DNA from 4 places in the Mesorhizobium bavaricum genome. Region 3 is predicted to be linked to each of the others. Evidence: riboswitches for the same ligand, from Rfam matches in the RefSeq annotation. Region 3 holds a riboswitch; each other region holds the start of a gene.
The links. Region 3 has a riboswitch for cobalamin ahead of AC1RZR_RS03125 (aromatic ring-hydroxylating oxygenase subunit alpha). Riboswitches for the same ligand answer to the same signal wherever they lie in the genome.
Positions count from the first base shown of each region.

Region 1 (7,548 bases), 3.1 Mb from region 3:
CGAACTTGGCCTGTCGATCGCGCGCGCCGGCGTGCGCAAGCTGGTCGTCGTCAATTCGCATGGCGGTAACGAAGAGATCATGGGCATCGTCACGCGCGAACTGCGCGTGCGCGAAAACATGCTGGCAGTGAAGACCAGCTGGCAGCGCTTCGGCCGCCCGGCCGGCATGTACACCGAACTTGAGGACCGCCACGGCATCCATGGCGGCGATGTCGAGACGTCGCTGATGCTGCATTTCCGGCCGGATCTGGTCGATATGGGCAAGGCCGACACTTTCGTTTCCAATGTCGCGAAGGCCGAAAAGGAATTTTCGCTGCTGCGCCACACCGGCACCCATGCCTTTGCCTGGATTGCCAGCGACCTCAATCCGAATGGCGTGGTCGGCGGCGCCAGCATCGCGACGGCCGAGAAAGGCCGGCTGACCGCCGAACATCAGGCCGACGGTTTCATCGAGCTGCTGCGCGATGTGCGCAAGGCGAAGCTCGCCGACTGGCTGAAGTAGCTGGTTCTAATTGTCGATCGTCAGTGCAAAGGGTGTTCCCTCGAAAGCGTCGGCGCCGCGCCCGATCGCCTCGATCGCCTCGATCATGCGGCCGTTACGGTCGAGCAACACATCGGCCACCGCAATGAGTCGAGGATTGGGTGTCGCTGATGGCGACAGCGCCCGCAGCGTCCGCGCCAGTTCGGCTTCGTCGCGTTTCGGCGCCAGTGCGGCGACGATGATATAGGCCGAAGCGGTCGAGCGGCTGATGCCGGCATAGCAATGCACGACCATCGGCTTTGCCCGGTCCCACCGGCGCGCGAAATCGAGCAGGTTGCGGACATGCTCCTCGCCCGGAATGGTCATCCCGTCCTGCGCCACCGCGATGTCGTGCATGACCAGATGCAGATGGTTTTCCGGGGCGATCGAAGCCGGGCGGACCACCTCCGTCCCGGCGGCGAGCAGCGACAGTATGCGGTCGGCGCCGGTCCTCGCAACCGTTTCCTCGACCTTTGCCAGCGAGCAGACATGGATCATTGTTTAGAACCCTTCGATTGATCCTCGCGCCGCGACGCCCATTCGGCAAGAGCGGATTCGAGCCGCTGCCATTCCTCCTGACTCCCCGGCAGGCCGGCCCGCAGGATACCCGGACGGTCGGTGAAATGGCGAAGCAGGATGCCGCGCTCGCCAAGCGCGGAAAACAGATCGGCGGCATCGGGCATGCGAAGGTAACGGAACAATGTGGTGCCGCCCGCGACAGGAGCGCCGAAGCGGCCGAACAGCCCATCGAGCCGCGCCGATGCATCCGCAAGGGATGCCCGCATCGCGTCCTGCCAGCCGATATCGGCAAGCGCGCGGATGCCGTACTCCAGCGCCGGGCCGGCGACGGCCCATGGTCCGAATTGCGTGTCCACCCGGTCGACCGTCGCTGCATCGGAAAGCACAAAACCGAGCCGCAGCCCGGCCAGGCCAAAGAACTTGCCGAACGACCGCAGCACCACGATGCCGCCCTGGCCGACATCGCCGGCGAGGCTGTGTTGGCGTGGGCCGACGTCCATGAACGCCTCGTCGACTACCAGCAGCCCGCCCTTGGCGCGCATCCCTGCAGCCAGCGCCAGCAGCCGGTCGCGCTCGATGATGCGCCCATCCGGATTGTTCGGATTGACGACGATGGCAAGGTCGGCTTTTGCCAACACCTCGAAAACGCCGACCTCCGCCACCTCATGTCGCGCGATCGCCGCTGCCCGCGCATGTTCGGCGTAGGTCGGCCCCAGCACCAGCGCCTTGCCAGGCGCGATCAGCGATGCGACGCGCGGCAACAGGATCTGCGTGCCGGGTGCCGCCGCCACATTGGCTGGCGAAGGCGCGCCATAGGCGCGCGCCGCGACCTCGACCAGCTCGCGGGCGCGCTCGGCTTCCGGCAACCGCGACAGGATGGTGGCGGGCAGGTCGAAAAGCGGGTAGGAGTGCGGATTGATACCGGTCGAGAGGTCGACGAAAGGCTGAGGTGCGTTGGGGAAAAGCACCCTCGCCCGACCTAGACTTCCACCATGGTCCACCGCCGCCCCATCAAGAAGCTTCATGTCAGTCCTGATCGCTTTCCTGTCATTGGCCGTCGAATTCGTCCTGGGCTATCCGGACTGGCTGTTTCGCGCCATCGGCCATCCGGTGACGTGGTTCGGCAGGCTGATATCCTTTCTCGACCGCAGGCTCAACCGCGCCACTGATCCCGACGCACTGCGTCGCAAGCGCGGTGTTCAGGCGCTGCTGGTCATCGTGCTGGTGCCGGCGGCGATCGGGCTCGGCGTGCAGGTCCTGCTCTGGTTCATTCCCATGGGATTGATCATTGCCGCTCTTTTGGCGACATCGCTTCTGTCGCAGAAGAGCCTTTACGAGCATGTCGAGGCTGTGGCGGACTCACTCGACACAGGTGGCCTCGCTCTGGGCCGCGTTGCCGTCTCGCGAATCGTCGGCCGCGATCCGGAAACGCTGGACACGGCCGGTGTCTGCCGCGCGGCGATCGAGAGCCTGGCCGAGAATTTTTCTGACGGCATCGTTGCCCCCGCCTTCTGGACCGGCGTCGGCGGACTTGCCGGCGGCGCCGCTTACAAGGCCGCCAACACCGCCGATTCGATGATCGGCCACCGCACCCCGCGCCACGAGGCCTTCGGCTGGGCGGCGGCGCGCTTCGACGATTGGATCAACCTGCCGGCATCGCGGCTGACGGCGCTGCTGATCGTGCTGGCTGCATTCCTGGTCAAAGGCGCAGATGCGAAAAATGCCTGGCACGCGGTGTGGCGGGACGCGATAAAACACCGCTCGCCCAATGCCGGCTGGCCGGAAGCGGCGATGGCCGGCGCGCTCGGCCTGGCGCTCGCCGGACCACGCAGCTACGGCGGCGTGCTGGTCGACGACGTTTTCATGGGCGAAGGCGGCCGGCGCGAAGCCGACAGCATCGACATAAGGCAGGCGCTGAAACTCTATCGCGTCGCCGACTATCTGCTGATCGCGGTGTTCGGTTTGGTCTCGGTCGTCGTCATTGTGGTGTGACGCATCGAGGCGCCGTTCAGAACTCGATCCCCTGCTGCGCTTTCACGCCCGCGGAAAAATGGTGCTTGGTCACGCCCATTTCGGTGACAAGATCGGCCGCCTCAACCAATGCCGGTTTGGCGTTGCGGCCGGTGACCACGATATGCAGGCCCTCCCGTCGTGCTTTCAGCGCGGCAACCACTTTGTCGAGTTCGAGATAATCGTAGCGCAGCGCGATGTTCAGTTCGTCGAGCACCAGCAGGCTGATCGACCGATCGGCCATCAGCTCGAGCACTTTGGCCCATGCGGCTTCGGCCGCGGCAATGTCGCGCTTCAGATCCTGTGTCTCCCAGGTGAACCCCTCGCCCATCGCGTGCCAGACGACGCGGTCGCCAAAGGCGGCGAAGGCATCTTTCTCGCCGGTGTGCCACTTGCCCTTGATGAACTGGACGACGCCGACACGCTTGCCGTAGCCGAGCATCCGCAGCGCCAGGCCGAAGGCGGCGGTGGTCTTGCCCTTGCCCGGCCCGGTGTTGACGATCAGCAGCCCCTTCTCGACCGTCTTGCTCGCCACCTCGGCGTCCTGCACCGCCTTGCGCTTGGCCATCTTGGCGCGGTGGCGTTCCTCGTCCCGGTCTTCGATGGGCTTGTCGTCGGTATCGGTCATCTCATTTCACCTTGAGTGGCAGCCCCGCCACCATCAGCAGCACCGTATCGGCGACAGCGGCCACCTGCTGGTTGAGACGGCCGGCGGCATCGCGAAAGCGGCGCGCCAGTGCGTTGTCCGGCACGATGCCTTGGCCGACTTCATTGGATACCACGAACCAGGACCCGCGCGGCCGCGACAGCACTTCAGCCAGCCGACGGTATTCCAGATCGAGGTCGTGTTCGGCCAGCATATGATTGGTCAGCCACAGTGTCAGGCAGTCGACAAGCACCGGCTGATTGTCCGGCAGGGCCTCAAGCGCGCCTGCGAGATCGAGCGGTGCGTCGATGGTCGTCCACCCTTCACCGCGCCGCGAGCGGTGCAACGCGATGCGCTCACGCATCTCGTCATCATAGGCTTGCGCAGTGGCGATATAGGCCCACGGCGGCGGCAAGGTCGTCGCCAGGGTTTCGGCATGCGCGCTCTTGCCGGAGCGCGCACCACCGATGATGAAGGTCAGCTTGCTGCGATCAGGCAAAGCTGTCGCGCAGGCTGGTCGCGGTACCGGTGAAGCGGCCGCGCACCACGCCGACGACCGCGCCGAGAACCAGCCAGAACACCAGATTGGTCACCGTCACCGCCACCACAAACTGATGATGCAGACCCTCCGGGATCGGGGTCTCGAAACTGTCGGGCTGCGGTGCGCCGACAATATGCGGCGCAATGATCAGCAACACGGCCAGGATCACAAGCGGCAGCGACTTGCGGAACGCGATCAGGCCGATACCCGCCGCGGTCGCCGCCACGGTTGCCCACCACCAGATCTGGCGCTGCGTGAGATCGGCAGCCGGCATCGCCGGCAATTCCGGCGGCAGGCCGAGGCCGGGCGCCAGCGTGAACACGGCAAAGCCGGCCAGGCCCCAGAACACCCCCTGGCGCCAGTTGCGGATGCCGCCGGCGAATTCGGAAACCGCGACCAGGATCAGTGCGAAACCGATGCCAGTGACGATATTGGCAACCACGCTGAAGGCGAAACGCTCGAAACCGTCGGCCGGTGCCCAGCCTTCGTCTTCCGCTGCCGGAGCGACTGCTTCCGCCGGCGCCGGGGCGGCAGAGCTCATGGCGTTCCCCGCCGGGGCGGCTGTGCTCATGGCATTGGTATCCGTTGCGGCCGGAGCGGCATGGTCATGGTGATGGCCGCCGCCGGCCTGCTCGTAGACTTCCGCCTTGAGGATCAGCGGCACGGTGGCAAAGGCCTGCATGCAGGCGAGAACGACGCCAGCCACGAGCCCTGCGATCGCCGCGATGAACACGACGTTGCGAAACAGGTTCATGATGTCAAATTCCTCGTCAGTGGCAGGGAAACGCCATCGAATGGCGATAGTCGTGAGCCGCATTGTGGACCGCATCGATATGCGAGAAGCCGACAAAACCGACCACGAAGATGCCAAGCAGCGCCACGAGCGCAAGCTGCATGAAGCGCGACTGCGAGGAGACGGAGGCGCCGAGGGAGACGGAAGCGGTAGTCATGTCTTGTCCTTTCGCCCTCCACCCGAGGGCATAGAAGTCAGTTTCCTGTCGCCGGCAGGTCTCCTGGCTCGCGGATCAGCGCCCTTCCCCACCTTCCCGAAGAAAACCTTCAGTGGCATATGGAGAGGACTATCGCACACAGTTGCGGGGGCAGCCACGGCATTGGGCAAGACATTCGCCCGCACCGCATTCCCTCTTGGCTCCAAACGGAACCGACGACAGCGCGACTATAGGGAAAATCGCCGCGACCGGCAAACCAAATTCCGACAATGCATGTCGCCGAAAGTGCGGAGCGGTTTTGGGATCACGACATGCATGATGCAAGAATGCATTGTCGCCGAAAGTGCACAAATCGGGCACCGGCCCAACAATTGACAATTCCCGTGGCCGGGTGTCGGCTAGCAACTCTAGAGGAAGCCAGCCATGCAGCCCATTGCCAGCGACCGCGATCCCTACAACGGCTTGACCCGGGCCGAACCGACGCTGCCATCATCGGCCTATTGGGATACGGGCAGCTATCAGCGCGACCTCGACGCCATTTGGTACAGAAGCTGGCTGCTCGTCTGCCGCGAGGCAGACCTTGCGCAGCCGCTTTGCTTCCGCACCTTTCGCGTCGGCACGCAGGAAATCGTCGTGCTGCGTGACGAGACCGGCGAACTGCGCGCCTTCCACAACACTTGCCGCCATCGCGGTTCGCAGCTTTGCCAGGAGAGCGAAGGCCGGCTGAAGGCGCGGCTGATCACCTGCCCCTATCATGCCTGGTCCTATTCGCTGCGCGGCGATCTCGTGCGCGTTCCGTCGAAATCGCTGCCGGACGGTTTCGACAAGGCCGATCACCCGCTTTATCGCGTGGCACTGTCGGTGTGGCGCGGTTTTGTCTTCGTCAATCTCGCCGAAGACGCCGCCGGCTCGGCGGAATCATCCTTCGATCCGGCGTCCGGCAGTCTCGCCAACTGGCCGCTGGAACCGCTGGTGACCGGCCATGCGTTGCGCAAGGTGATGAACTGCAACTGGAAGATCTTTTGGGAAAACTTCAACGAGTGCCTGCATTGTCCGGGCGTCCACAAGGATCTGTCGCGGCTGGTGCCGATCTATGGCCGCGGCCTGATGGGCCGGCACGACGATCCCGATTGGGCTCGCCACGCCGATAATGACGCACCGGAGTTTTCCGGCGGTCTGCGCGCCGGCGCCGAGACCTGGTCGCGCGACGGCCAGGCGCACGGGCCGGTCTTTGCCGGCCTGACACCTGCCGAGCGCGCCGCCGGCCAGACCTACGCCACCAACCTGCCGTCGATGTTCGTCGTGGGGCATGTCGACTATGTCAGGACCGTGCGGCTGGTGCCGCTCGGCCCCGAGCAGACCGAGCTTGTCGCCGAATGGCTGCTTGTGCCCGAAGCGCTTGAGGCAACCGATATCGACAACATCGTCGCCCTCGGCAAACAGGTGCTGGAGGAGGATGCGGCGATCTGCGAGGTCAACCAGAAAGGCCTGCGCTCGACGCGCCACGAAGCCGGTGTGCTGATGCCCGAGGAATATGATCTGCACCGCTTCCACAACTGGGTCCGCGAGCGGCACGCAGCCGTTCCCTCCAAGCCTTGAAGATCACAGCGATTTCGGCAGATACCGCCAGGTCACGAAGCCGCAAATCGCCGCCAGCAGGCCGAGCGTGACGAACACCGAGCCCAGCCCGAAGAACGCCAGCACGACCGAATAGACCAGCGGCGGCGTCAGTTCGGAAAAGTCGAGATAGGTGCGGTAGACCGCCGCCATCTGCGACCTTTCATAAGATCGCACCGAGCGCATGAAGGCGGTCGAGCCCAGAGCGTCGAGCGCAATGGTGAAGAAAGCGCCGCAGAGCAAGAAGGCACCGGTGAGCAGCGGCACGGTTTCGCCGACCGCACCCGCCGCCAGCAGCATGGCCGACATGGCGAAATAGGCAAATGTCATGGTCCGCCGGCCACCAAAGCGCTTTCCCGCCTTGCCCCAGAAGATGGCCATGAACAGCAGCGCATTGCCGGCCGAAACCAAAAGGCCGCCGGCCAACTTGCCCTCGCCGGTGATGACCATGAACAGCGGCCCGTAGACGAAGAACGTCGTCCAGAAACAGGAGCGACCGAAGGCAATCAGCCAGGCCAGCCGCAACCTGGGCTGGGCGACAAAGCGACCGATATTGGCGAGCGGATTGGCCGGCCGCGACTTGCCCGGGCGGATCGACGGGTTGTCGCCCAGCCGGTAGGTCCAGAACAGCACCAGCAAGGCCATCGCGAACACCGCCACCGCGCCATGCGCGGCATAGATGCCGAAGCGCGTGTAGAGGAAGATGCCGAGCGTCGGTCCGCCGGTCCAGGCGAACATCGACCAC
Region 1 covers NZ_CM165566.1:3,762,790-3,770,337, reverse strand. The annotation lists gene AC1RZR_RS18480 (creatininase family protein) at 1-502, shown strand, start outside; gene AC1RZR_RS18475 (tyrosine phosphatase family protein) at 509-1,018, opposite strand; gene cobD (threonine-phosphate decarboxylase CobD) at 1,015-2,064, opposite strand; gene cbiB (adenosylcobinamide-phosphate synthase CbiB) at 2,063-3,031, shown strand; gene cobO (cob(I)yrinic acid a,c-diamide adenosyltransferase) at 3,048-3,677, opposite strand; gene cobU (bifunctional adenosylcobinamide kinase/adenosylcobinamide-phosphate guanylyltransferase) at 3,679-4,194, opposite strand; gene AC1RZR_RS18450 (CbtA family protein) at 4,187-4,990, opposite strand; gene AC1RZR_RS18445 (CbtB domain-containing protein) at 5,007-5,186, opposite strand; cobalamin riboswitch at 5,223-5,418, opposite strand; gene AC1RZR_RS18440 (aromatic ring-hydroxylating oxygenase subunit alpha) at 5,610-6,785, shown strand; gene AC1RZR_RS18435 (MFS transporter) at 6,789-7,548, opposite strand, start outside.
Region 1: it holds a riboswitch for cobalamin, as region 3 does, so the genes downstream of both, AC1RZR_RS18445 (CbtB domain-containing protein) here and AC1RZR_RS03125 (aromatic ring-hydroxylating oxygenase subunit alpha) in region 3, are expected to answer to the same signal.

Region 2 (7,548 bases), 3.1 Mb from region 3:
CATCCAGTACCGCGAGCAGAGCCGTCTTCTCTGCGTCCGCGCTTTGACGGCGCATGGCGTCAGGCTCGTCCACGGGCGCGCGGCCATAGATGTGCAGCCCGTCCTTGATGGCGAAATCCTTGAGGTCGCAGAGCCAGGCGTCGATGCGGCGCAGCGCTTCGTCGGGCGCGTCGGTCCTGGCGACGCCGGCTTCAGAGGCGAGGCCGGTTTTCTGCGCGGTGTCGACGATCAGCTTGGCCAGACGATCGCGGCGGCGGCGGTCGAGCCCGTCGGCCTGGGCGTATTCGTCGACCAGCCGCTCGAGCCGGTGCTGGTCCTCGTCCAGCCCGGCGCCGGTCAATGGCGGCGGCAAATGGCCAAGAGTCACGGCGGCGATGCGCCGTTTGGCTTGTGCCGCCTCGCCGGGATTGGAGACGATGAAGGGATAGATGACGGGCAGGGGACCGGTGACGATCTCGGGAAAGCAGTTTTCCGAGAGCGCAACCGTCTTGCCGGGCAGCCATTCCAGCGTGCCATGGGCGCCGACATGGATGAGAGCGTGGACGCCGAGTGACTTGCGCAGCCACAGGCCGAAGGCGATCAGGGCATGGCGCGGCGGTAGTGTCGGGTCGTGATAGTCGGCGCGACGGTCCGCGGAGCGGCCGCGATCGGGGGCGAGCGCCACGGTGACGTTGCCGAAGGTGGCGGCGCGGAAGGGGAATTTTGCGGAGCTGGGTGCCTCGCGCAATCCGGTTTCGTCTTCCGCCTTCCCCCAAGCCGCTTCCACCGCAGCCATTGCAGCCCTTGGCAGTTCGGTCGAAAAGGAGAGATAGTCGCCAAGCTTCAGCCCGTGGTTTGAACTTTCCAGCAAATCCAGCAGCTCACGAGGCGTTTGCGGAATCCCGTCAACCGCATACCCCTGTTCCTTGAGGTCGTGCAGCATGGCCAGCACGCTGGACGGCACGTCGAGGCCGACGGCATAGCCTGTGCGGCCGGGCGCACTGGGATAATCCGGGATCAGGATCGCCAGCTTGCGCTCGGCGCGGGGCGTTTCCTGCAGCTTGATGAAGGTCGCGACGCGGTCCGCGACTTGCGCGACGCGGTCGGGCTCCGGCCGGTTGGCGAAGGCGCGGTGACCAAGTGCGGGATCGACCTCGGTCTCGCCCTTGAAGGAAATCGCGCCGGCCAGGATGCGGCCGTCGAGCTCCGGCAGCACGACATGCATGGCGAGGTCGGCGGGCGCCAGCCCGCGCTGGTTGTTTTCCCAGATATCGTGGCGGGTGGTGGCGACGATGACCTGGAAGACAGGCACGCCGGCGCGGTCGAACAGGGTCTCAACACCGGGTTCGGCGCCGGACGCGAAGGCGGTCGCGGTGATGATGGCGGCAGGTTTGAGCGTGGTCAGTGCGGTTTCCACGAACGTCAGGGATGCCCGGTCCTTGAGGCTGGAGACGAAGATGGGGACCGGGTTGATGCCGCGCTGCCTGAGCGCTTCAAAAAGGGCGTCGATGGGCGCGACATCGGCGGCGAGCAGCATCGAGCGGTAGAACAGGATGGGGGTGACGGGGGCGTAGACGTGGGAAGGATCGCTACCGTTCTTGGACATCCGGACGACATCCAGGTCATCAACGACACCGCGCCCCGGCTCATAAAATCCCGCCTTCGGTACAGCCACCGGTGCTGTGACGGTGCTCTTGGCCCCAGCCAACCGCGCCAGCTTCTGCACCAGTGCGCTCATATTGGCCGGGCCGCCCTCGCGGAAATAGTCGAGCAGGCCGTCCAATTCCTCACGCGACAGCGTCGAGGCTTCGATCAGGCGCAGATCCTCGTCGCGGCATTCGCCGGGCAGCAGCGCCAGTTTTATGCCGCGTGCGCGGGCGGTCGAAGCAAGCTGGTCGCAGCCGTATCGCCACCAGTTGTAGCCGCCGAGGATGCGCACGAGGATGATTTTGGCGTGGCGGGCGACGCTGTCGATCCAGAGGTCGACGGACATGGGATGGCGCAGGTCGCGCAAGGCAGCCAGCCGCATCGAGGGCAAGCGGTCGGCATCGGTCTTCCATGCTGCCGCCAGCCCGGCGAGATCGCTGTCGGTGAAGGACAGGGCCACGATATCCGCCGGCGTCTGCCGCAGATCGACCGGCTCGGCGAGGTCGTCGAGCGAGGCGGAGGTCGTGGTGAGGATGTGCATCGCGGTCCGTGGTGTGCGTCAGCCGGCGAGTATACGCTCGATCGCCGGGCGGTTCAGCCCCTTCAGGCCGATGACGACGAGGCGCGAGCGGCGGTCGTCCTGCGCCGTCCAGGCGCGGTCATAGTAATGATTGACGCGCGGTCCGACAGCCTGCAGCAAGAGCCGCATCGGCTTGCCGCCGACCTCGACAAAGCCTTTCACGCGCAGCACGTTTTCTTCCTCGGCGGCGGTAGCGACGCGTTTTGCCAGCTCATCCGGATTGGCGATCGACGCTATGTCGACAATAAAACTGTCGAAGTCGTCATGCTCGTGGTCGAGCTCGTCGTCGTGATGGGTCTTACGGTTTTCGATGTCATCCTCGACGGCAAGGCCAAGGCCGAGCAACACCGACGGATCGACCTTGCCCTGCGACGTCGGCACGATCTTCACGGCGCGAGCGATGTGCTCGTTGATGATGGCGTTGGCGCGGGCCGAGCCGGCGGCATCCATCAGGTCGCTCTTCGACAGGATGATCAGGTCGGCACAAGCGATCTGATCCTCGAACACTTCCTCGACCGGATCGTCGTGATCGAGTGTCGTGTCCTGCGCGCGCTGCGCCTGAAGTGCGTCCATGTCGTTGGCGACACGGCCTTCGGCCAGCGCCGGTCCATCGACGACGGCGATGACGCCATCGACCGTCACGCGGCTCTTCACCGTCGGCCACTGGAAAGCCTGGACCAGCGGTTTGGGCAGAGCGAGGCCGGAGGTCTCGATCAGGATGTGGTCGACCTTCGGCGTCAGCGACAGGATCTGGTCGAGCGCCGGCACGAAATCGTCGGCAACGGTGCAGCAGATGCAGCCATTGGCCAGTTCGACGATGTTTTCCTCGGGGCATGTGTCGATGCCGCAGCCCTTCAGGATCTCGCCGTCGATGCCGATGTCGCCGAACTCATTGACGATGATGGCGATCCGCTTGCCGCCGGCGTTTTCCAGGAGATGGCGGATCAGCGTCGTCTTGCCGGCGCCGAGGAAGCCGGTGACGACGGTGCAGGGAACGCGGGAGACGGAAGCGGTCATGATCAGTCCTTCAACAGGTCGAGGGGAGGGATGCGGGCGACGAGGCCACGCTTCAGGCTATCGGGGCGGCCACGCCAGGGAATGAGGCCGTCGGTCGAGGTGGCGAAGAGTTTTGCGCCAGAGACGAGGTCGGCGCCGCTGGTCGCGGTCAGGTCGCCGAAGACATAGCTCCAGCAGCCATCGCGCAGGATGGCGGCACTAAGCCGGCGCTTGCAATTGCCGAGGCATTCGACGCTGCGGACCCGAACATCTTCGCCAGAAGCGGCGCGGCGCGTGTCCTCGGCCAGCAGTTCGCCGGCGCGGGGATGGGCGTCGGAGCCGGTTTCGTCGCGACAGGAGGCACAGACGATGACGGTGACGCCGGCCAGGGCATCATCATGGCCGGACGAAACATCCGCTGTGCCAGCCGAAAAACTGCTGTCATGGTCCAAAAATCGAACTCCTTGCCCGGAAACCCGCCGGGCGATCGGATTCTGTAGTCGTAGACGGCAGGTCTCCTGGCTCGCGAGTCCTCGCCTTGGTGCCGCCTTCCCGGGACCGTCCCAGTGGCTTTCGGCCTTGGCTCTTCGCTTACAGTTGCGGGGACAGCCGCGGATTTGAGACCGAGATCCCGCACCGCATTCCCTCTTGGCTCCTCTCGTTGAAGAGAAGAGACCGTCTGGAACGGATTTAGGCTTTTGCGGGCAGTGGTGTCAACGCGAGCTTACGACACGGTCAGGTCGGCCAGCGCCGGACCCAAATCACCAGCCGGGGTGACTTCGAGGCGTTCGAGCCCCAGCCATCCCTGCATGGACTTCAGTTCCTCGAACAGTTGGGCTGCGGTTTCAGCCGGCGCGCCGGGCTCTGCGTAAGCAGCATGGACGCGTAACACGCCGGCCGGTCGGTCGGCCTTGAGGTCGACGCGAGCGACGATCCTGTCACCGAGCAGGAACGGCAGGACGTAATAGCCGTATTGGCGCTTTTCGGCCGGCGTGTAGATCTCGATACGGTAGTGGAAATCGAACAGTCGCTCGGTGCGCGACCGTTCGAAGACCACCGGATCGAACGGCGCCAGCAGAGCGCGGGTCTCGATTTTTCGTGGCAGGCGGGCGTCTTTATGAAGATAAGCCGGCTTGTCCCAGCCTTGGACGCGTACCGGCAACAGCTCGCCGAGTTCGACCAGTTCCTCCAGCCGGCCTTTCATGTCGGCGGGCGACAGGCGGTAGTAGTCTCTTAAGTCGCCGGCCGTCGCAATGCCGTGGGCGCGGGCCGAGATGCGCAGCAACTCGCGATGCGCGTCCTCGGCGGCCGGCACCGGCAGGTCGAGGATCGCCTGCGGCAGCACGCGCTCCGGCAGATCGTAGAACCGCTCGAAACCGCGACGGTGGGCCGTGGTGATGCGCCCGGCCCAGAACAGCCATTCGAAGGCATGCTTGGCATGGCTCCAGCCCCACCAGCCGCCGGAGCCTTTCTGGCCTTCGAGCGCGGAGGCGGCGATCGGGCCGCGATCGACGACCTCGCGGTAGATCTGTTCGATGTAGCCAGCGTGTTCGCGGCCCCATTTGGCGAGGCCGAGATACATTTCATCGCCGCGCTCGGCCCGCTGCATGCGCCAGCGCATCAGCGGGTATGTCTCGACCGGCAGGAAGGAGGCCTCGTGCGCCCAGTATTCGAATACCGTGCGCTTGCGCGTCACGGCCGCGTTATCAAGCAAGGCAAGCGGGTAGGGGCCGAGGCGCGAATAGAGCGGCATATAATGAGCGCGCACCACCGCACTGACGGAATCGATCTGCAGCAGGCCGGTGCGGGCCAGCACGCGGGCGAAATGGCGGCGGTCGGGCGTACCGACGGGGCGGGGATCGAGAAACCCCTGGGCGGCAAGCGCGATGCGCCGGGCCATGGGGAGCGAGATCTTTTCCTTCATGCAGGCGTCACTCTGAGGGTGGTTGGCCGAAGTTCTGATGGGTGATTCCGGCCCATGCTAGCAGGGTTTTGGCGGCAACCATGTCAGGAGAGAAAAGTGGAGTAAAAAGCGAAGGAAATCAAACAGGAGCGGATCGGACCAGTTTCCTCGGATATGCCGTCCAGCACCGCGTTTTGAACAAGGTTTGACTTGCTTCGTTGGAAGTGCTGCGCTAACCCTCGCCGCGTTGCAGCATAGGCCCTTAAAACGGTTCAGCGGTTAAACTGTCACGCTTCCGCAATAGGGTCCGGTGCTGTAATCAAAGTGATTGCGCCAACGGAAAGCCGAGCATGAACGCACTATTGAGTTCGTACCTGCCCATCGTCCTGTTTATCGGCGTGGCGCTGGTCGTCGGCCTGGCGCTGCTGGCCGCACCCTTCCTGGTCGCCTACCGCAATCCCGATCCCGAAAAGCTTTCCGCCTACGAGTGCGGTTTCAACTCGTTCGACGACGCCCGCATGAAGTTCGACATCCGTTTCTACCTGGTGTCGATCCTGTTCATCATCTTCGATCTGGAAGTGGCCTTCCTGTTTCCGTGGGCTGTGTCGTTCTCGAAGATCGGCATGCTCGGCTTCTGGTCGATGATGGTCTTCTTGGCGGTGTTGACCATCGGCTTTGCCTATGAATGGAAAAAAGGAGCGCTGGAATGGGATTGAACGACAGTTCCGGAACGCTCGTCGCGCCGAAGCCCAAGGGCCTGATCGATCCCAACACCGGCAGGCCGGTCGGGGCGGATGATCCTTTCTTCCTCGAGATCAACAACGAACTGGCCGACAAGGGCTTTCTCGTCACCTCGACGGAAGCGCTGATCACCTGGGCGCGCAGCGGTTCGTTGATGTTCATGACGTTCGGTCTCGCCTGCTGCGCGGTCGAGATGATCCACACCTCGATGCCGCGCTACAACTCGGAGCGGTTCGGTGTTGCCCCGCGCGCGTCTCCGCGCCAGTCCGACATCATGATCGTCGCCGGCACGCTGACCAACAAGATGGCGCCTGCGCTGCGCAAGGTCTACGACCAGATGCCGGAGCCACGCTACGTCATCTCGATGGGCTCCTGCGCCAATGGCGGCGGCTACTACCACTATTCCTATTCGGTGGTGCGCGGCTGCGACCGCGTCGTGCCGGTCGACATCTATGTGCCCGGCTGTCCGCCGAGCGCCGAAGCGCTGCTTTACGGCATTCTTCTCCTACAGAAGAAGATCCGCCGCACCGGCACGATCGAACGGTAATCACTATGGATGAAGCCAAGATTATCTACGGCAACCCTGAGCCTTGGCTGGGTTTGACGTTCAAGGCGTTAGAGCAGCGATTTGAGGAAACCGACTCTGGTTCGAGGTTTTATTCTTCCACGCTTTCAGCAAACTCAAAATTTGGCAATGCCGGTGTCGGTATCGACATCATGTTGAATGATTGGGAGGCCGAGCCGACGAGCGATCCACAAATAGTCTTTTATCATGGCGACGTGAGGCTGCGTTCGCTTGGAGATCGAACCAAGAACCTGATTTCTGAAATGTCGGCCAGGTTTTGCTCTGCGTCGTCAGGCCGGGGGGCAGTCACCGAAAAGTTGTTCGTCGAGTGCGTTGCCCTAAATGGTGACCCCGCAAATCTGCAAACCCGGCAGTTTGTCGGAAAGTTGTTTTTTGACGAGCCGGGTGGTGACGATGAATGTCAAATTTTTTTGACCATTGACGCGGTTAAAGAGAGCGGTTGGTTTGGTGAAAAAGACGCGGAAGACTCGCGCAAGGTCCTAGGCTGGTTGGCGAGATTGTCATGACCGCATCCCTGAGCGAACTGTCGACCTATCTCGGCGAGAAGCTGAACGGCCGCGTGAATGACTCGGCGATCGCCTATGGCGAACTCACCGTCCATGTCGAGCCGCGCGATCTGGTCGAAGTGATGACCTTCCTGCGCGACGATGCGCGCTGCCAGTTCATCTCGATCATCGACGTCTGCGGTGCCGACTATCCGTCGCGGGCCAAGCGCTTCGACGTCGTCTATCACCTGTTGTCGCCGAAACAGAACGTGCGCATCCGCGTCAAGGTGCAGGCCGACGAAGAGACGATGGTGCCGTCGATCACCGGCGTCTATCCCGGTGCCGACTGGTTCGAGCGCGAGACCTATGATCTCTATGGCGTGCTGTTCTCCGGCCACCCGGATCTGCGCCGCCTGTTGACCGATTACGGTTTCGAAGGCCATCCGCTGCGCAAGGATTTCCCGCTGACCGGCTTCGTCGAGGTGCGCTACGACGACGAGGCCAAGCGCGTCATCTATGAGCCGGTCGAGCTCAAGCAGGAATTCCGCAATTTCGATTTTCTCTCGCCATGGGAAGGGACGGATTACGTCCTGCCGGGCGATGAAAAAGCCAAGACGAATTGAGGCGCCAG
Region 2 covers NZ_CM165566.1:3,716,155-3,723,702, forward strand. The annotation lists gene cobN (cobaltochelatase subunit CobN) at 1-2,167, opposite strand, end outside; gene cobW (cobalamin biosynthesis protein CobW) at 2,186-3,223, opposite strand; gene AC1RZR_RS18230 (DUF1636 family protein) at 3,226-3,654, opposite strand; cobalamin riboswitch at 3,694-3,897, opposite strand; gene AC1RZR_RS18235 (winged helix-turn-helix domain-containing protein) at 3,927-5,126, opposite strand; gene AC1RZR_RS18240 (NADH-quinone oxidoreductase subunit A) at 5,456-5,821, shown strand; gene AC1RZR_RS18245 (NuoB/complex I 20 kDa subunit family protein) at 5,812-6,393, shown strand; gene AC1RZR_RS18250 (hypothetical protein) at 6,399-6,938, shown strand; gene AC1RZR_RS18255 (NADH-quinone oxidoreductase subunit C) at 6,935-7,540, shown strand.
Region 2: it holds a riboswitch for cobalamin, as region 3 does, so the genes downstream of both, AC1RZR_RS18230 (DUF1636 family protein) here and AC1RZR_RS03125 (aromatic ring-hydroxylating oxygenase subunit alpha) in region 3, are expected to answer to the same signal.

Region 3 (7,548 bases):
GGTCGGCGAAGTCGGCGATTCGCAGCGCGGGCTGGAAGTGGTGGCGGCCTATACGGCCGGCGGCAAGCGCGTGCACATGTGCTACTCGTTCGACTTCCTGGCGCCGGAAAAGATCAGCGCGGCCAAGGTCCGCTCGGTGCTGGAATCCTTCGGCAAGGTCGCCAGCGACGGCTGGTCGTGCTGGGCCTTTTCCAATCATGACGTGATGCGCCCGGCCTCGCGCTGGGCGGCTGGCGAAGCCGATCCGACCGCCTATCTCAAGGTCATCTCGGCGCTGCTGATGTCCTTGCGCGGCTCTGTCTGCATATATCAGGGCGAGGAGCTTGGCCTCGGCGAAGCCGACCTTCGCTTCGAGGATCTGCAGGACCCCTACGGCATCCGCTTCTGGCCGGAATTCAAGGGCCGTGACGGCTGCCGCACGCCGATGGTGTGGGACGGCAGCGCCACGAATGGCGGCTTCTCCTCGGCAAAGCCCTGGCTGCCGGTGCCGGCCAAGCATCTGTCGCAAGCGGTTAATGTCCAGCAGGGCAACGAGACCTCGCTGCTCGAGCACTACCGGCGCTTTCTCACCTTCCGCCGCGCACATCCGGCGCTGGCCAAGGGCGACATCACATTCATCGAAAGTGCGGGCGACACGGTCGCCTTCACACGCCGCGCAGGCAACGAACAGATCGTCTGCGTCTTCAATCTGGGAGCTGAGCCAGCCAAGGTTGACCTAGGCAACCGATCGCTGCAACCTTTGCCCGGGCACGGATTTTCGGGGCAGGCGAGCACCGGTTCCGTACAGCTCGGCGGCTACGGCGCCTGGTTCGGACGCATCGACTGAATTTCAAATCACTTGAATTTCAAATTTCTGGGAGGAAACCAATGGCCGATGTCACGCTAAGACAAGTGAAGAAGTCCTACGGCAATCTGAACATTCTCCACGGCATCGACCTCGATATAAAGTCGGGCGAGTTCATCGTCTTTGTCGGCCCGTCGGGCTGCGGCAAGTCGACTTTGCTGAGGTCGATCGCCGGGCTCGAGGAAATCACCTCCGGCGAACTCAAGATCGCCGGCGAGGTCGTGAACGACGTGCCGCCATCGAAGCGCGGCATCGCCATGGTGTTCCAGTCCTACGCGCTCTACCCGCACATGACCGTCTACGACAACATGGCGTTCTCGATGAAGATCGGCAAAGAGAACAAGGCCGAGATCGACCGCCGCGTGAAGCAGGCGGCCGAAATCCTACAGCTGACCAAATATCTCGACCGCCTGCCCAAGGCGATGTCGGGCGGCCAGCGCCAACGCGTCGCCATCGGCCGCGCCATCGTGCGCAATCCGAAAGTGTTCCTGTTCGACGAGCCGTTGTCGAACCTTGACGCGGCGTTGCGCGTCGCCACCCGCATCGAGATCGCCAAGCTCAAGGAATCGATGCCCAACACGACCATGATCTACGTCACCCACGACCAGGTCGAGGCGATGACGCTGGCCGACCGCATCGTGGTGCTCAAGGAAGGCCATATCGAGCAGGTCGGCACCCCGATGGACCTCTACAAGAAGCCCGGCAATCTGTTCGTCGCCCAGTTCATCGGCTCGCCGGCCATGAACATCCTGCCGGCGACCATCGACAAGACCGGAAACCCGACCGTCGTCAGCCATGTCGGCGGCCGCAAGGCAACCGTACCGATCGCCACGCCGGCATCGGCAAACGGTGCCTCGGTGAGCTTCGGCGTCAGGCCAGAGGACCTGATGATCGCCAGCGGCGCGGACTATCTGTTCGAGGGAACGGTGGACTATGTCGAGCAGCTCGGCGAGGTCCAACTTGTCTATGTCGACATCGGCCGCGCCGACCTGCCGCTGGTGACCAAGATGCCAGGCAATGTCGAGGTCAAGCGCGGGGCGACGCTGCGGCTGAGCGCGGACGCCAGCGACCTTCACATCTTCGACGCGGACGGGCACTCCTTCTCGCTCCGTCAGCCGGAAGCAAAGGCTGCCTGAGGCCACATGAAAAACAAAGAGCGGCGGGCACAGGTCCGCCGCTCTTTGTTTGGAGATCAGCTTCGGCTGTTAGTTAGCGACCGAAGAGGTTCCGGTCGCTGCCCTGAGGGGCAGACTTCTGTACGTCACCCGACGAGTTGAGCAACTTGTAAACGGGCGAATCGCTGTTGCGGATCGAGCCCGTATGCGAGGCGTCGACGTTGACGGTCGCCTGCTTGTTGATGTCGGTGCCGCCAACATTGTCGTTGCCAGCATAGGCGCTGCCGGCGGCAATCAGAAGAGCGGCGGCAGTAAGAACAATCTTTTTCATTTTTGATACTCCGGTATTTTCGAATTCGAGGCGGCAGGCTGACCCGCCGCCTCGCCGTCGGATGCTAGTTTCGGATGTCAGTTGTTGCCGAACAGGTTGCGATCGCTGCCATGGGTGACAGGCGTCTGCGCAGCCGGCTCGGACTTCTTGGTTGAAGCCGTGTACGAGCTGTCCACCGAGGCGGCAGGCTGATTGGCGCCCTTGGAGCCAAAGTTGTCGCTTCCGGCGAAAGCGCTGCCGGAAATGGCCAGAACGGCGGCGGCAGCAATAAGGATCTTGTTCATTTTAGCTCTCCTGAATTTCTGGATTTTGCCAGGGCGGCGGGCGAGCCCGCCGCCTTCTGGGAATCGGCGTTAGTGGCCGAAGAGATTACGGTCGCTGCCCTGGACAGGCGTCTGAGCAGCCGGTTCCGACTTCTTGATCGAAGCGGTCTGCGAGCTGTCGACAGCAGTGGCTACCGGGGCGTTCGAACCATAGTGGTCGCTACCGTTAGCAAAGGCGCTGCCGGAAATGGCCAGAACGGCGGCGGCAGTGAGAATGATCTTTTTCATTTTAGGTACTCCAGTATTTTTCCCGTCCGTCTAGCGGCGTGTCTTGGGATGAAATCGCGTCGTTCGGACCGCCCCGATGTGGGAAAGCCATCCAGCCATTTCCAATCACGAAGTTGTTCCGCGTGGACCAAGAATCTGCCACTTGAAATTGTGCCAAGAGCGTCCACACCAGTTGTTTTTCTTCTTGATATCAAATAGTTATGTAAAATTGGCACCCCGATCACCAACTGTGTCGGAGGCCCAGCGTTCACACCGTCCTGCACGCACCGTCAACAGAAACGAACCGTTCGGTTCGATTTTAGAAGTTGCTAATAGTCACTTTTCGAAACCGTTAACCTTTCTTAGGCCCCGGCAAGGGGTCGGATTCGAAGAGATTGCAGCCGGCGATGGCTGCCTAGGAGATCGGATTTCGGCTCCGCAATAGCCGGCCGGAACGTTTCGCATGCGTGTCGCGCCGCATGGATACGATGTCGTTTTCATGCCGATGGCGCGCCCGCGATCGTGATTAGATCATGTCATCTCAGGTGCCGCTTCGTGACGACGAAGCGGAGAATTGGGAAGCCGGTCAGAATCCGGCGCTGCCCCCGCAACGGTGGTGGAGTTCAAGTCGCAACGGGAGACCACTGGGCAAACGCCTGGGAAGGTGTCGCGACCGTCCGCAAGGACACTCCAGAGCCCGGAAACCAGCCCGAGATATTTGAACTCGACTGATCGCGGTGGGCGGTCAAGAGGTGGATAGTGCATGTCCGGCGCTTCGCCGGCCTGCGTCCGATCCTTCCTCCATCACCACCAGTTCAGTCCTTGGCTATGAGGACAGGACATGGACGCGCGCAACGATATGCTGAGGCTGCTGCAGGGCCGCAGGAACGGCTTCTCGCTCGAGCAGCCTTTTTACACCGATCCCGACTATTTCAAGCTCGACATGGAGCTGATCTGGTATCGCGACTGGCTGTTCATCGGCCATGATTGCGAGCTGCCCAAGCCGGGCAGCTACATTACCGCGCAGATCGGCGATTATCCGGTCGTCCTTGTCCGCGACCAGAAGGGCAATATCAACGCCTTTCACAATTCCTGCCGCCATCGCGGCAGCCGAGTCTGCAATTCAGACAAGGGCACGGCGGCAAAGCTGGTCTGCCCCTATCACCAGTGGACCTATGAGCTGGACGGAAGGCTGTTGTTTGCCCGGCAGATGGCGGACGGGTTCGACAAGAGCCAGTTCGGCCTGAAGCCCATCGCCTGTGAAAGTGTCGGCGGCTACATCTTCATCTGCCTGGGCAAGGAGCCGGCGGATTTCGCACCGATGCGGGCTATGATCGAGCCCTACCTTTTGCCGCACCGGCTGCGCGAGGCCAAGGTGGCGTTCGAGTCGACCATTGTCGAGAAGGGCAACTGGAAGCTGGTCTGGGAAAACAACCGCGAGTGCTACCATTGCGCCGGCAATCACCCGGAGCTTTGCAAAACTTTCCCAGAGGCACCGACGGTGACCGGCGTGCAGGGGGCCGACAGCGACCCGGAAATGCTTGCGCACTGGGCGAAATGCGAAGCGGCCGGCCTGCCGAGCAAATTCCGCATCGATGCGGCCGGACAGTACCGCGCCACCCGCGCGCCGCTGCTGCGCGACGCCGTCAGCTACACCATGAACGGCAAGCGGGCGGTGAAGAAGAACCTCTCCGACACCGTCTCCGCCGACCGGATCGGCACCTTGATGCACTATCACTATCCGACGACATGGAACCACATCCTCATCGACCACGCGGTGACGTTTCGCGTGCTGCCGATCAGCGCCACGGAAACGGCGGTGACGACCAAATGGCTCGTCCACAAGGATGCGGTCGAAGGCGTCGACTACGATCTCGCCGAACTCACCCATGTCTGGACCGAGACCAACGACCAGGACCGCCGCATCGTCGAGGAAAACGCCTTCGGCATCCTATCGCCCGCCTACGAGCCAGGCCCCTATTCGGAGCTGCATGAGGGCGGCGTGATCCAGTTCGTCGAATGGTACGCGTCGTTCATCGGTCCGCGGCTTGCCGAAGGCGGCCGGCCGGCGCTGCGCAGCGTTGCCTAGTGCATGTCGCTCAAAAATGGCCCCCGGTTTTGAGACAACGACATGCAAGGAAACAAGACCTGAAGCGCGTCGCATGAACCCGTTTCGACGCGACGCGCCTTGGTGCATGTCGCCCAAGAGTGCGCAGCGGTTTTGGGATCACGACACGCACGGAATAAAAGGGACAAGAGGATGAATGCGATGACGGACCTTGGCCTCTATCGCCATCTCGACCAGATGACGCCCTGGAACGACAGGCTCCAGGTGCTGGAAGTGATCGGCGTCAGTGACGAAGCGCCTGATGTGAAGACCTTCACCTTCCGCTCCGACAACCAGACCTGGTTCCGCTACAAGCCGGGCCAGTTCGTGACGCTGGAACTGCCGACCGCCGATGGGCCGCTGATGCGCACCTACACGCTGTCGTCTTCGCCATCGCGGCCGTTCTCGATCGCGGTGACGATCAAGGCGCAAGCGGGCAGCATCGGTACACGCTGGATGTTCGACCATCTGACGCCCGGTTCGCATGTGAAGGCCTATGGGCCGACCGGCGACTTTTCGCTGCACAGCCACCCGGCGGCCAAGTATCTGTTCATTTCGGCCGGCTCCGGCGTGACGCCGATGATGTCGATGCTGCGCTGGCTGAACGACTGCGCGCCATGGACCGATGTCGGCTTCGTCAATTGCGCGCGGCGCCCCGAAGAAATCATTTTCCGCAAGGAGCTCGAGCTGCTCGGCAGCCGTATGCCCGGCCTGTCGCTCGGCTTCATGATCGAGGAGCGGTCGAGCCGCGAGGGCTGGTTCGGCCATATGGGCCGCATCGATGCGATCCGGCTGCCATTGCTGGCGCCCGATTTCCGCGAGCGCGAAATCTTCTGCTGCGGCCCCGATCCCTTCATGCGCGCCGTGCGCGGCATGCTGGACTCTGCCGGCTTCGACATGACGAAGTACCATCAGGAGAGCTTTGCGGCGCCTGTCGTGGAGGAGATCCCGGCACCATTCACGTCGCCGGCGGAAGACGGCGCCGCCGTCACCGTCGAAGCCGCGACGCCGATCCGCTTCGCGCTTTCGGATGTCGACGCCGAATGCGTCGCCGGCCAGACCGTGCTGCAGACGGCGCGGGCTTCGGGCGTGCGGATTCCCGCCGCCTGCGAGTTCGGCCTGTGCGGAACCTGCAAGGTGAAGAAGGTCACGGGCGCCGTCGAGATGAGCCACAATGGCGGCATCCTCGACCACGAGATCGACGACGGCTTCATCCTCGCCTGTTGCTCAAAGCCGCTTTCGGCGCTCGAAATCGAGGCGTGACCGCCCCGGAATGCCGAGCCTCGGAACGGCGGCTACGAGAAACCTCTCGGAAGGGCCGTGTCCGTTCAAACTCCGTAGCGTTCGGTCCGGATGATTTCCGCCGCAACGCCGGCATCCATCAGCGCCTGGGCGGCGGCGGAAACGAAGGCGTTGGAGCCGCAGACGAAGGCGACATCAGGCGGTCCGGGCAACCGAGCCATGGATTGCACCACCATGGCGACATCCACCCGCCGCGAATAATCGGCTGGACGGCGCGCGGCTTCGCGCGTCAGCGTCAGCACGAGGTCGAAGCCGTCCTTGCGATCGTCGAGGGCAATCAGCTCGTCACGAAAGACCACTTCGTCCCAGACCCGGGCTGAAAAGACGAGGGCGACGGGCACCGTCGAATTGCGCGCGACGCGATGACGAACCATCGACATCAAAGGCACGATGCCCGAGCCGCCGCCGACCAGCAAGAGCGGCCCGCCATCGTCATCGGGCCAGATGAAGTGCCCGCCGAGTGGTCCGCGCAGTTCGATTTCGTCGCCAACTGCCGCAATCTCGTGGAAGAATGGAGAGACCTCGCCATCGTCGAGTTTCTCGATCGCCAGTTCGATCACCCCGTCCGTCTCCGGCGCGGAGGCAATCGAATAGGAGCGGCGCGCTTGATAGCCGTCCGGCGCTGTCAGCCTGACGTCGACATGCTGACCGGCCCGGTAGGTGAACGGCCGCGATGGCTGGAAAAAGAAGCTGGTGACGCGCGGCGTGCGCCTTTCGATACGGACGATCCCGGCCGTTTGCCATGGCGATTGCGGCGCTTGCGCGTCGCTCATGGATCGTTCGTGTAGCGCTGCTCACGCCATGGATCGCCATAGATGTGATAGCCGCGCAATTCCCAGAAACCCGGCTCATCGCGCTCGGTGAACTGGAGGCCGTTCAGCCATTTGGCCGATTTCCAGAAATAGAGATGCGGCACCAGCAACCGAGCCGGGCCGCCATGGTCCGACGTGATCGGCTTGCCTTCGTAAAACAGCGCGACCATCGCCTTGCCGGCTTCGAGGTCCTTGGTCGGTACGTTGGTGGTGTAACCGTCGAACGAATGCGCCAGCGTGAAGGCGGTCGGCGGCGCGATGCCGGCATCGGCGAGAATATCGTCGATCAGCACGCCTTGCCATGGCGTGTCGAACTTGGTCCACGCGGTCACGCAATGGATGTCGCGTGTCATCTTGGTCAATGGCAGGGCGTTGAACTCGGCCCAGTTCCATTTCTTGATCGGCCGCGGCCCGTGCTTCAGCGTGAACGACCAGTCCTCGGTGCGCACTCGCGGCGTCGGGCCGGCTGACAGGACAGGAAATCCCTGCTCGAGATATTGCCCTGGA
Region 3 covers NZ_CM165566.1:653,968-661,515, forward strand. The annotation lists gene bglA (beta-galactosidase BglA) at 1-826, shown strand, start outside; gene AC1RZR_RS03105 (ABC transporter ATP-binding protein) at 868-1,980, shown strand; gene AC1RZR_RS03110 (DUF680 domain-containing protein) at 2,054-2,290, opposite strand; gene AC1RZR_RS03115 (DUF680 domain-containing protein) at 2,368-2,574, opposite strand; gene AC1RZR_RS03120 (DUF680 domain-containing protein) at 2,644-2,841, opposite strand; cobalamin riboswitch at 3,347-3,547, shown strand; gene AC1RZR_RS03125 (aromatic ring-hydroxylating oxygenase subunit alpha) at 3,662-4,909, shown strand; gene AC1RZR_RS03130 (FAD-binding oxidoreductase) at 5,090-6,190, shown strand; gene AC1RZR_RS03135 (FAD-binding oxidoreductase) at 6,256-7,002, opposite strand; gene AC1RZR_RS03140 (molybdopterin-dependent oxidoreductase) at 6,999-7,548, opposite strand, start outside.

Region 4 (7,548 bases), 2.2 Mb from region 3:
CCCTGTTTGCCGCAGCGCTCCTGACGGCGGGGTTTTGGGCGCCGCGATGAACAAGCTTTCGCTCAAGACCTTCACCTTGCTGCAGACGGCAACCTCCGTTGGCCTCTCGGCGCTGGCCTGGGTGGTGACCGGGGTGCGTCCGATCTGGAATGGCAGCCTGCCATCCGACCGGCAGCGCATCTATTTCGCCAATCACACCAGCCATGGCGACTTCATCCTGCTGTCGGCCTGCCTGAGCGAAAAGGAGCGCGCGATCACCCACGCGGTTGCTGCCGGCGAGTACTGGGGAAAGTCGCGGCTGCGCCGCTTCATCGCCGAGGACATGCTGTCGTCAGTGCTCATCAACCGGCAATGGACGAGACCTGAAGAAAACCCGATCGAGATCATGCTCTCGGTTCTCGACCAAGGCCATTCGCTGATTCTGTTTCCCGAGGGCACCCGCAACATGACCGAGGAGCCGCTGCTGGCCTTCCGCTCCGGGCTCTACAATCTGTCGATGGCGCGGCCTGAGGTCGAGCTGATCCCGTGCTGGATCGAGAACATGTCGCGCGTGCTGCCCAAGGGCCAGTTCCTGCCGGTGCCGCTGCTGTGCCGCGTCGTCTTCGGCGCACCGGTGGCGGTGGCCCCGGGCGAAGAACGCCGCGCCTTTCTCGAGCGCGCCCACGCCACGCTGCTGGCGCTCAACCCGCGTCCCGAGCGAGACGATTGATGCGCCACGAGATTTCCATTCTGATCATCGGCCTGCTCGCGGTGCTGACCACCGCCAGCATCATCGCCGCCATACTTTCAGCGCGGGCGCCCAAGCCGCTCAGTTCAACGCTGGTCAATCTCACGCAGCGCATCAACGCCTGGTGGGTGATGGTGGCGCTGATGACGGTCGCCTTCTTCTTCGGCCGCTACGGCATGACCATCCTGTTCGCGCTGATTTCCTTCGCGGCGCTGCGCGAATTCGTAACGCTGACGCATACAAGCCGCAGCGACCATTGGGTACTGCTCGGCATGTTCGGCATCATCATACCGTTTCAATACTGGCTGGTGTGGACCGCCTGGTACGGGCTCTTCGTCATCTTCATTCCTGTCTACTGCTTCCTGCTGATGCCGGCCATCACCGCGCTGCATGGCGACACCGAGCGCTTTCTCGAGCGGATCGCCGCGCAGCAATGGGCGGTGATGATCTCGGTCTATTGCGTCAGCCATGTTCCGGCGCTGCTGACCCTCAATGTTCCGGGCTTTGAAGGCCGCACCCTGTTGCTGATCGCCTTCCTGATCATCGTCGTGCAAGGCAGCGACGTGCTGCAGTACATCTTTGGCAAGCTCTTCGGAAAACACCGTTTTTCGCCGAACGTCTCGCCGTCGAAAACCTGGGAAGGTCTGATCGGCGGACTGGTGTCGGCGAGCCTGCTCGGCGCGCTGTTGTCCTTCGTGACACCTTTCTCGCCATTGCAGGCGGCAGCCGTGGCCTTCATCGCCTGCTCGATGGGTTTTCTGGGCGGGCTGGTCGCCTCGGCGATCAAGCGCGACCAGGGCGTCAAGGACTGGGGCCACCTGATCGAGGGCCATGGCGGCATGATGGACCGCACCGACAGCCTGGTCTTCGCTGCCCCGGTTTTCTTTCACATCGTGCGCTATTTCTGGACGGTCTGAGGCGGGAACTCTTGCCCAGCGCGATCGGGCCCACCGCGATCAGAGCCGGTTGCGGATGAGCATGGTGACGACGAAGAACGCTCCGACTGAGCTGGTGATGATGCCGATCGGCAGTTCCTGCGGCGGCAGCAAGGTTCGGGCGAGAAGATCGCTTACCAGTAAAAGCACCGCGCCGAAGACCGCGCAGCCGGCAACCAGCCGCAGATGCAAAGGACCCGCCAGCGGCCGCGACAGATGCGGGATCATCAGCCCGACGAAGCCGATGACGCCGGCGACCGAGACCAGGATCGCCGTCGCGAACGCGGCGACGAGGAAGGTCATCCTGCGCATCCGCGCCACCGGCACACCAAGGCTTTCGGCGGCATTTTCGCCGGCCAGGAAAGCATCGAGCCGGCGGTGGTTCCATAGCGCATAAGCCAGGATGGTGCCCGCACCCAGCGCGCCGAGCCAGATGTTGTCCCAGCGCGCCAGGCCGAGCCCGCCCATCGTCCAGAACAGAACCGAGTGGGCGGCGCGCTGATCGCCGGCAAAGACCAGGTAGTTGGTCAGGGCGGTGAACATGAACGACACGGCAAGGCCGGCGAGGATCAGCCGCTCCGGCCCTTGCCCCCTCACCCGCGCAACCAGAAGCAGAACAACGCCGGCAGCCAATATGCCGCCGGTGAAGGCCGCGACCGGCAACGTCCAGATGCCAAAACTGTCGCCGAAGACGGTGATGACGGAAACCGCGCCGGCAGCTGCGCCGGAAGACAGGCCGAACAGGAACGGATCGGCCAGATCATTGCGGGTCACCGTCTGCAGCAGCGCACCGACGACGCCCAGGCCAGCGCCGACGCAGATGGCCAGGATCGTGCGCGGCAGCCGCAGGTCGACGACGATCTTGCCGACCGGGCCGGACACGTCGTGCCCACCCAGCCCAGTTGCATGGCCGAGCGAAGCCACGACGTCCGTCAATGGGATCAGCGTCGAGCCATAGGCGATCGACAGCAAGGCGAGCGCGGCGATCGCCGCCGCTCCCGCCATCATGGCGAGTGCGAATGCCTTGTGCCGCAAGCCTGGAAATGCGTCGCGTCCATCAGGGCTCATGCGACGCACTTCCCAGATCTTTTCTTCGTGCATGTCGTTGGCAAAAACCGCTGCGCACTTTTGAGCGACATGCCTCAAAATGCTTCCGGATGCATCGCCTTGGCGATCTTGTCGATCGCTTCGATGTTGGCGGGCCCAGGCGTCAGCTCGGCATAGCGCAGGGCGACAAAACGCTCGTTCTTGACCGCGTCCGTTTCTTTCATCGCCGGATGCGCCTTCAGGAAATCGAGCAGTTTCTTGTAGCCGCCGCCGTCCTGGTAATCGAGCAGGATGAGGAATTGCGGGTTGCGAGAGGCCACCGTTTCCCAGTCCGTATTGCCCCAGCTGGTGTCCATATCGGCCATGATGTTGTCACCGCCAGCAGCAGTGATCATGGCGCTGGGGATGGCGAACTTGCCCGCGGTAAAGGGTTTGTCCTCGCCGGAATCATAGAGGAACACCCGCGTGCCCTTGCGGTCGCCGACCTTGGCGGTGATGTCGGCGAGCTGCGTCTTCCAGCCCGAAACGAGCTTTTGCGCCTCAGCCTCCTTGCCAAAAATCTTGCCCAGCTTTTCGACGTCGCCATAGAGCAGGTCCATCGAGGCGGCAGGGCGGTTCTTGTCGAGATGGACGCAGCTTTCCGTCAGAACCAGCGTCTTGATGCCATGCGGGGCAAGCGTGTCGGGCGTCACTTCGCCGCCCGGCTTCATGCCGTAGTACCAGCCGGCGAAGAAGAAATCGGGCTCGACCGCGACGAGGTTTTCAAGCGTCGGATATTTGGGGGCGAGTTCAGGGATCGAGCCCTGCTCGGCCTTGAATTCGGGACCGACCTTGTACCATCCGGTGATGCCGGTCAGGCCGACGATCGACGGCTGCAGTTTCAGCGCAAAAGTCATCTCGGCCATGTTGAGGTCATGGATGACGGCACGCTTCGGCGGCGCGTCGAAGGTCAGCGGTTTGCCGCAGCTGTCGACGGTCACAGGGAAGGCGAAGGCTGTCGAGACCAGCAGCGAGAAGACAAGCGAAAAGGCGAGGCGTTTCAAGGTAAGTGCTCCTTTGTTGAACAGGGATTGGGCGGAACGGCTTCGATCAGGATGGCGGCGCGGCGCGGTTCGGCACCTCGAACACCGTCAGTTCGCGGTCTTCGGTCGGATGGCGCAGACGAAAGACGTCGACGCCGAAAATCTCGCGGATCAGCTGTTGGGTCAGCGCTTCGCGCGGCGCGGCGAACGCTTGCAGGCGGGCATTGTTCATCACCGCGACCCTGGTGGCGAAGGGGGCCACCAGGGCCAGATCGTGCAGCACCGCGATCACCGTCATGCCGAAGCCGGCCACGAGTTCGAGCAGTTCGCCACGGGCGCGCGGGTCGAGGTGGTTGGTGGGCTCGTCGAGGAACAGAATTTTTGGCTCCTGCGCGATGGCGCGCGCCAGCTGGGCGCGCTGGCGCTCGCCCCCCGACAGCGAGCCGATGGTGCGGCCAAGCAGCGGCAGCAGGCCGGTCCGGCGCAGCGCGTCGACGACAATGTCGCGTTCGTCGCTCCTGCGCCTCAGCCCGGCGTGCGGAACCCGGCCAAGCTCGACATAGTCGATCACCGCCAGCCGCGGATCGGGCTGGTCGGTCTGGCCGACCACGGCGATATGCAGTGCCCGCTCGGCGGCCGAAATCCTGTCCAGCCGGCGCCCGCCAAGCTTCACCTCGCCGGAACTTGGCCGCAGCATGCCCGACAGCATGCGCAGCAGCGTCGTCTTGCCGGCGCCGTTGGGGCCGATGATGGCGAGGCGATCGCTCGCGGCCACCGACAGGCTGACCGCATGGACCAGATCCCGGCCATTCGCCATGGCACTGAGGTCACGCGCTTCGAGAACCGGCGCTGTCATCGGCTGTTTCCCGCCGGATTGCCCGGGCCCGGGATGCGGGCCAGCGTCTTGCCGGCCAACCCCGCCGGGCGCTGTCCCGAATTGCACCAGCCATCGGCGAGCGAGGCATAGAGCTTGGCGAATCGCACGAGATCGACGACATCGGCCTGCGCATCGATGGAGCCGAAGAGATAGGCAGCCTTGCCCGATGCCTGGAAGGCTACCGTCAAGGGCCTTGCACAGCCGGCCATGCAAGCCACGCCCTCGACCGTGAAGCCATGCGCCACGGCGGGTTCATGGTGGGCCGAGAGCCGGGAACGCAAATCGGAGCACAAATTTTCACCCGACCTGATCCCTGTCGGGACGTCGCGGCAAAGCGTGCAGACAATAATGCGGTGAATACGATCTGTGGCGCCGTCCAACTTTCCGTCTTTCTCGATTGGCGACGGAAGGATGTTGGCGAATCGGCCGACAAGACCGACGTCCACGTCTCCTCCCGGCACACCCCGTCCGGTCAACTCATGCTGATGGCAGGTCTCCTGGCTCGCGGGTCGTTGCGCCATCCTGCCTTCCCAGCCTTGCCGGCCAGTGGCATTTACGGATTTTGCTCGCCGCTTACAGTTGCGGGGGCAGCCACGGCCTCGACCCTTTGGGGATCTCACCGTGTTCCCTTTTCACCCCTTGCCTTGCGGCCAGGGGACCATCACCGGGCCAGCGTAGATTTCCATCGATCGCATCGCAACGGTTTTTTGCGACGTCGCGGCTCCATTCAAATGTAATAACATTACGTTTGAAGCGATATTCCGCGACGATGTCAACTCCACTTGTCGCGCAACACGGCGGCGGCAGTGGCAGCTGCTCGAAATGGGCTCGCCGCCGGAGGTAGAAGGTGGCCGTGGGGCCGAGCGAGTTGGCACTACGGTTGCCGAGGGCGAGAACCTTGACGGCGCAAGCGGCGGCAGTCTGTAGTCGCGGCAGGCTCGGCCGACAGAGGAGGTGCCATATGGAAAAGATCATCCTGGACTGCGACCCAGGGCATGATGACGCTATCGCCATCCTGCTGGCGGCAGGCAATCCGAAGATCGATCTCCTCGGTATCACCACGGTTTCGGGCAACCACAATGTCGAGAACACCACGCGCAATGCGCTTTCCGTATGCACCGCCTATGGCATCAAGGTACCGGTGGCGAAGGGCTCTCCCGGCCCGCTCCTCATCGATCAGGTGCTGGCTGTCGAGATCCACGGCGAGACCGGGCTCGACGGCCCCGTACTGCCGCCCGCCTCGTTCGAGCTCGATAGGCGGCACGCCGTCGACTTCATCATCGACACCGTCATGGCGCATGAGCCGAAGACGATCACTCTGGTGCCGGTCGGTCCCTACACAAACATCGCGCTTGCCGTGCGCAAGGACCCCCGCATCGTCGAGCGGGTGAAACGGGTCGTCGCGATGGGGGGAAGCTATACCAGGGGCAACATCACGCCCGCGGCGGAGTTCAACGTCTATGCCGATCCGGACGCCGCCGACGTGGTGTTCCGGGCCACCTGGGACGTCACCATGGTGGGGCTCGACCTGACGCATCAGGCGCTCGCCACCACGGGGCTTCAGGACCGGGTGCGCGCGGTAGGCGGCCCGATTGCCAAGTTCATCCTCGATATCTGGGAGTTCATCGCGACGACGCATGGTGGCCTCCTGCAGATCGAGTATCCCGCCGTCCATGACGCATGCTGCGTCGCGGCCATGATCGACCCGACCGTCTTCACCACCGAGAAGGCCGATATCCGCGTCGAGCTTGCCGGCCGGTGGACCAAAGGCATGACGGTCTGCAATTTCGAGAAGATGGGCGGCATGCACCATTTCGGCGGCACGGCGAGCGAGCAGGTCGACTTCCGCCACACCGTGGCGATGAAGCTCGACCATCAAAAATTCTGCGATTTGATTGTGGATGCGCTGGAGCGTCTAACCAAGAACAAGGCGAACTGATCTCTGCGACTGTCATGAGGCGCGAAGCAGCCATTCCTTGCAGGATTAGTCTTGCCTCCAAAACATAACAAGGCCCCGCGCGGGGCCTTGTCATATCCAACCTTGGTGGCTGGCTCCCTCACTTCCCCATCATCTGCTTGGCATTTTCCGCCGTGATCGCCGTCGTCTCCACTGTCACTGTCGGCTCCACCGAAGTGGCGCAATCGAGCAGAATCTTCTTCGACATCTCGATCGCTTCCTTGGCACCGGTCGGATAGGTGAAGGTCGCCGCCCAGTCGCCTTTCGCTACCGCTTCGATGCCGCCGGCAGGTCCCGGCAAGCCATCGGTGCCGATGATCTTGACGTCCTTGCCGGCACCCTTGGCGGCAAGCAGCGCGCCGGCCGCCATCATGTCGTTGCTGGCATAAAGCACCTTGATGTCGGGATGCGCCTGCAGCATGGCCGAGAAGGCGGTCTGGGCTTTGTCCGGCACCCAGTCGGCGGCCTGCTCGGCCACGATCTGGATCTTGGCATTCTCCTTGACGCCGTCCTTGAAGCCGTTAAGCCGCTCGACCGCGGGCGTCGAACTCGGCAATCCCTGGAGCACCGCTGCTTCGCCGCCGTCGGGCAGCAAGGTCTTGGCGGTATACTTGCCCGCCTCGAGCGCGATCTTGTAATTGTCGCCGCCGATGAAGGCGGTGTACTCCTTGCCCGGATCGCCGACCGTCTTGCGATCGAGTTCGATGACCGGGATGCCGGCATCCATGGCGCGTTTGACCGCCGGCGTCAGCGGTGCCGCCTCGAAGGGCGAGATCAGCAGGATGTCGACCTTCTGGGTGATGAAATTGTCGACCTGCGAGGTCTGCGTGTTGACGTTGCCGGCGCCGTCGGCGATCTGCAGCGTGAAGCCGGGAACTTCCTTGGCCGCCGCCTCCAGCTCCTCGTTGACGTGCTGACGATAGGGTTCGGCATTGTTCGCCTGCGAAAAGCCGATGATGAACTGGCCGTCCTTGGCGCAGGCC
Region 4 covers NZ_CM165566.1:5,281,950-5,289,497, forward strand. The annotation lists gene AC1RZR_RS25865 (hypothetical protein) at 1-50, shown strand, start outside; gene AC1RZR_RS25870 (lysophospholipid acyltransferase family protein) at 47-709, shown strand; gene AC1RZR_RS25875 (phosphatidate cytidylyltransferase) at 709-1,644, shown strand; gene AC1RZR_RS25880 (FecCD family ABC transporter permease) at 1,684-2,730, opposite strand; gene AC1RZR_RS25885 (ABC transporter substrate-binding protein) at 2,805-3,752, opposite strand; gene AC1RZR_RS25890 (ABC transporter ATP-binding protein) at 3,799-4,587, opposite strand; gene AC1RZR_RS25895 (DUF1636 family protein) at 4,584-5,069, opposite strand; cobalamin riboswitch at 5,079-5,286, opposite strand; gene AC1RZR_RS25900 (nucleoside hydrolase) at 5,570-6,547, shown strand; gene AC1RZR_RS25905 (substrate-binding domain-containing protein) at 6,666-7,548, opposite strand, start outside.
Region 4: it holds a riboswitch for cobalamin, as region 3 does, so the genes downstream of both, AC1RZR_RS25895 (DUF1636 family protein) here and AC1RZR_RS03125 (aromatic ring-hydroxylating oxygenase subunit alpha) in region 3, are expected to answer to the same signal.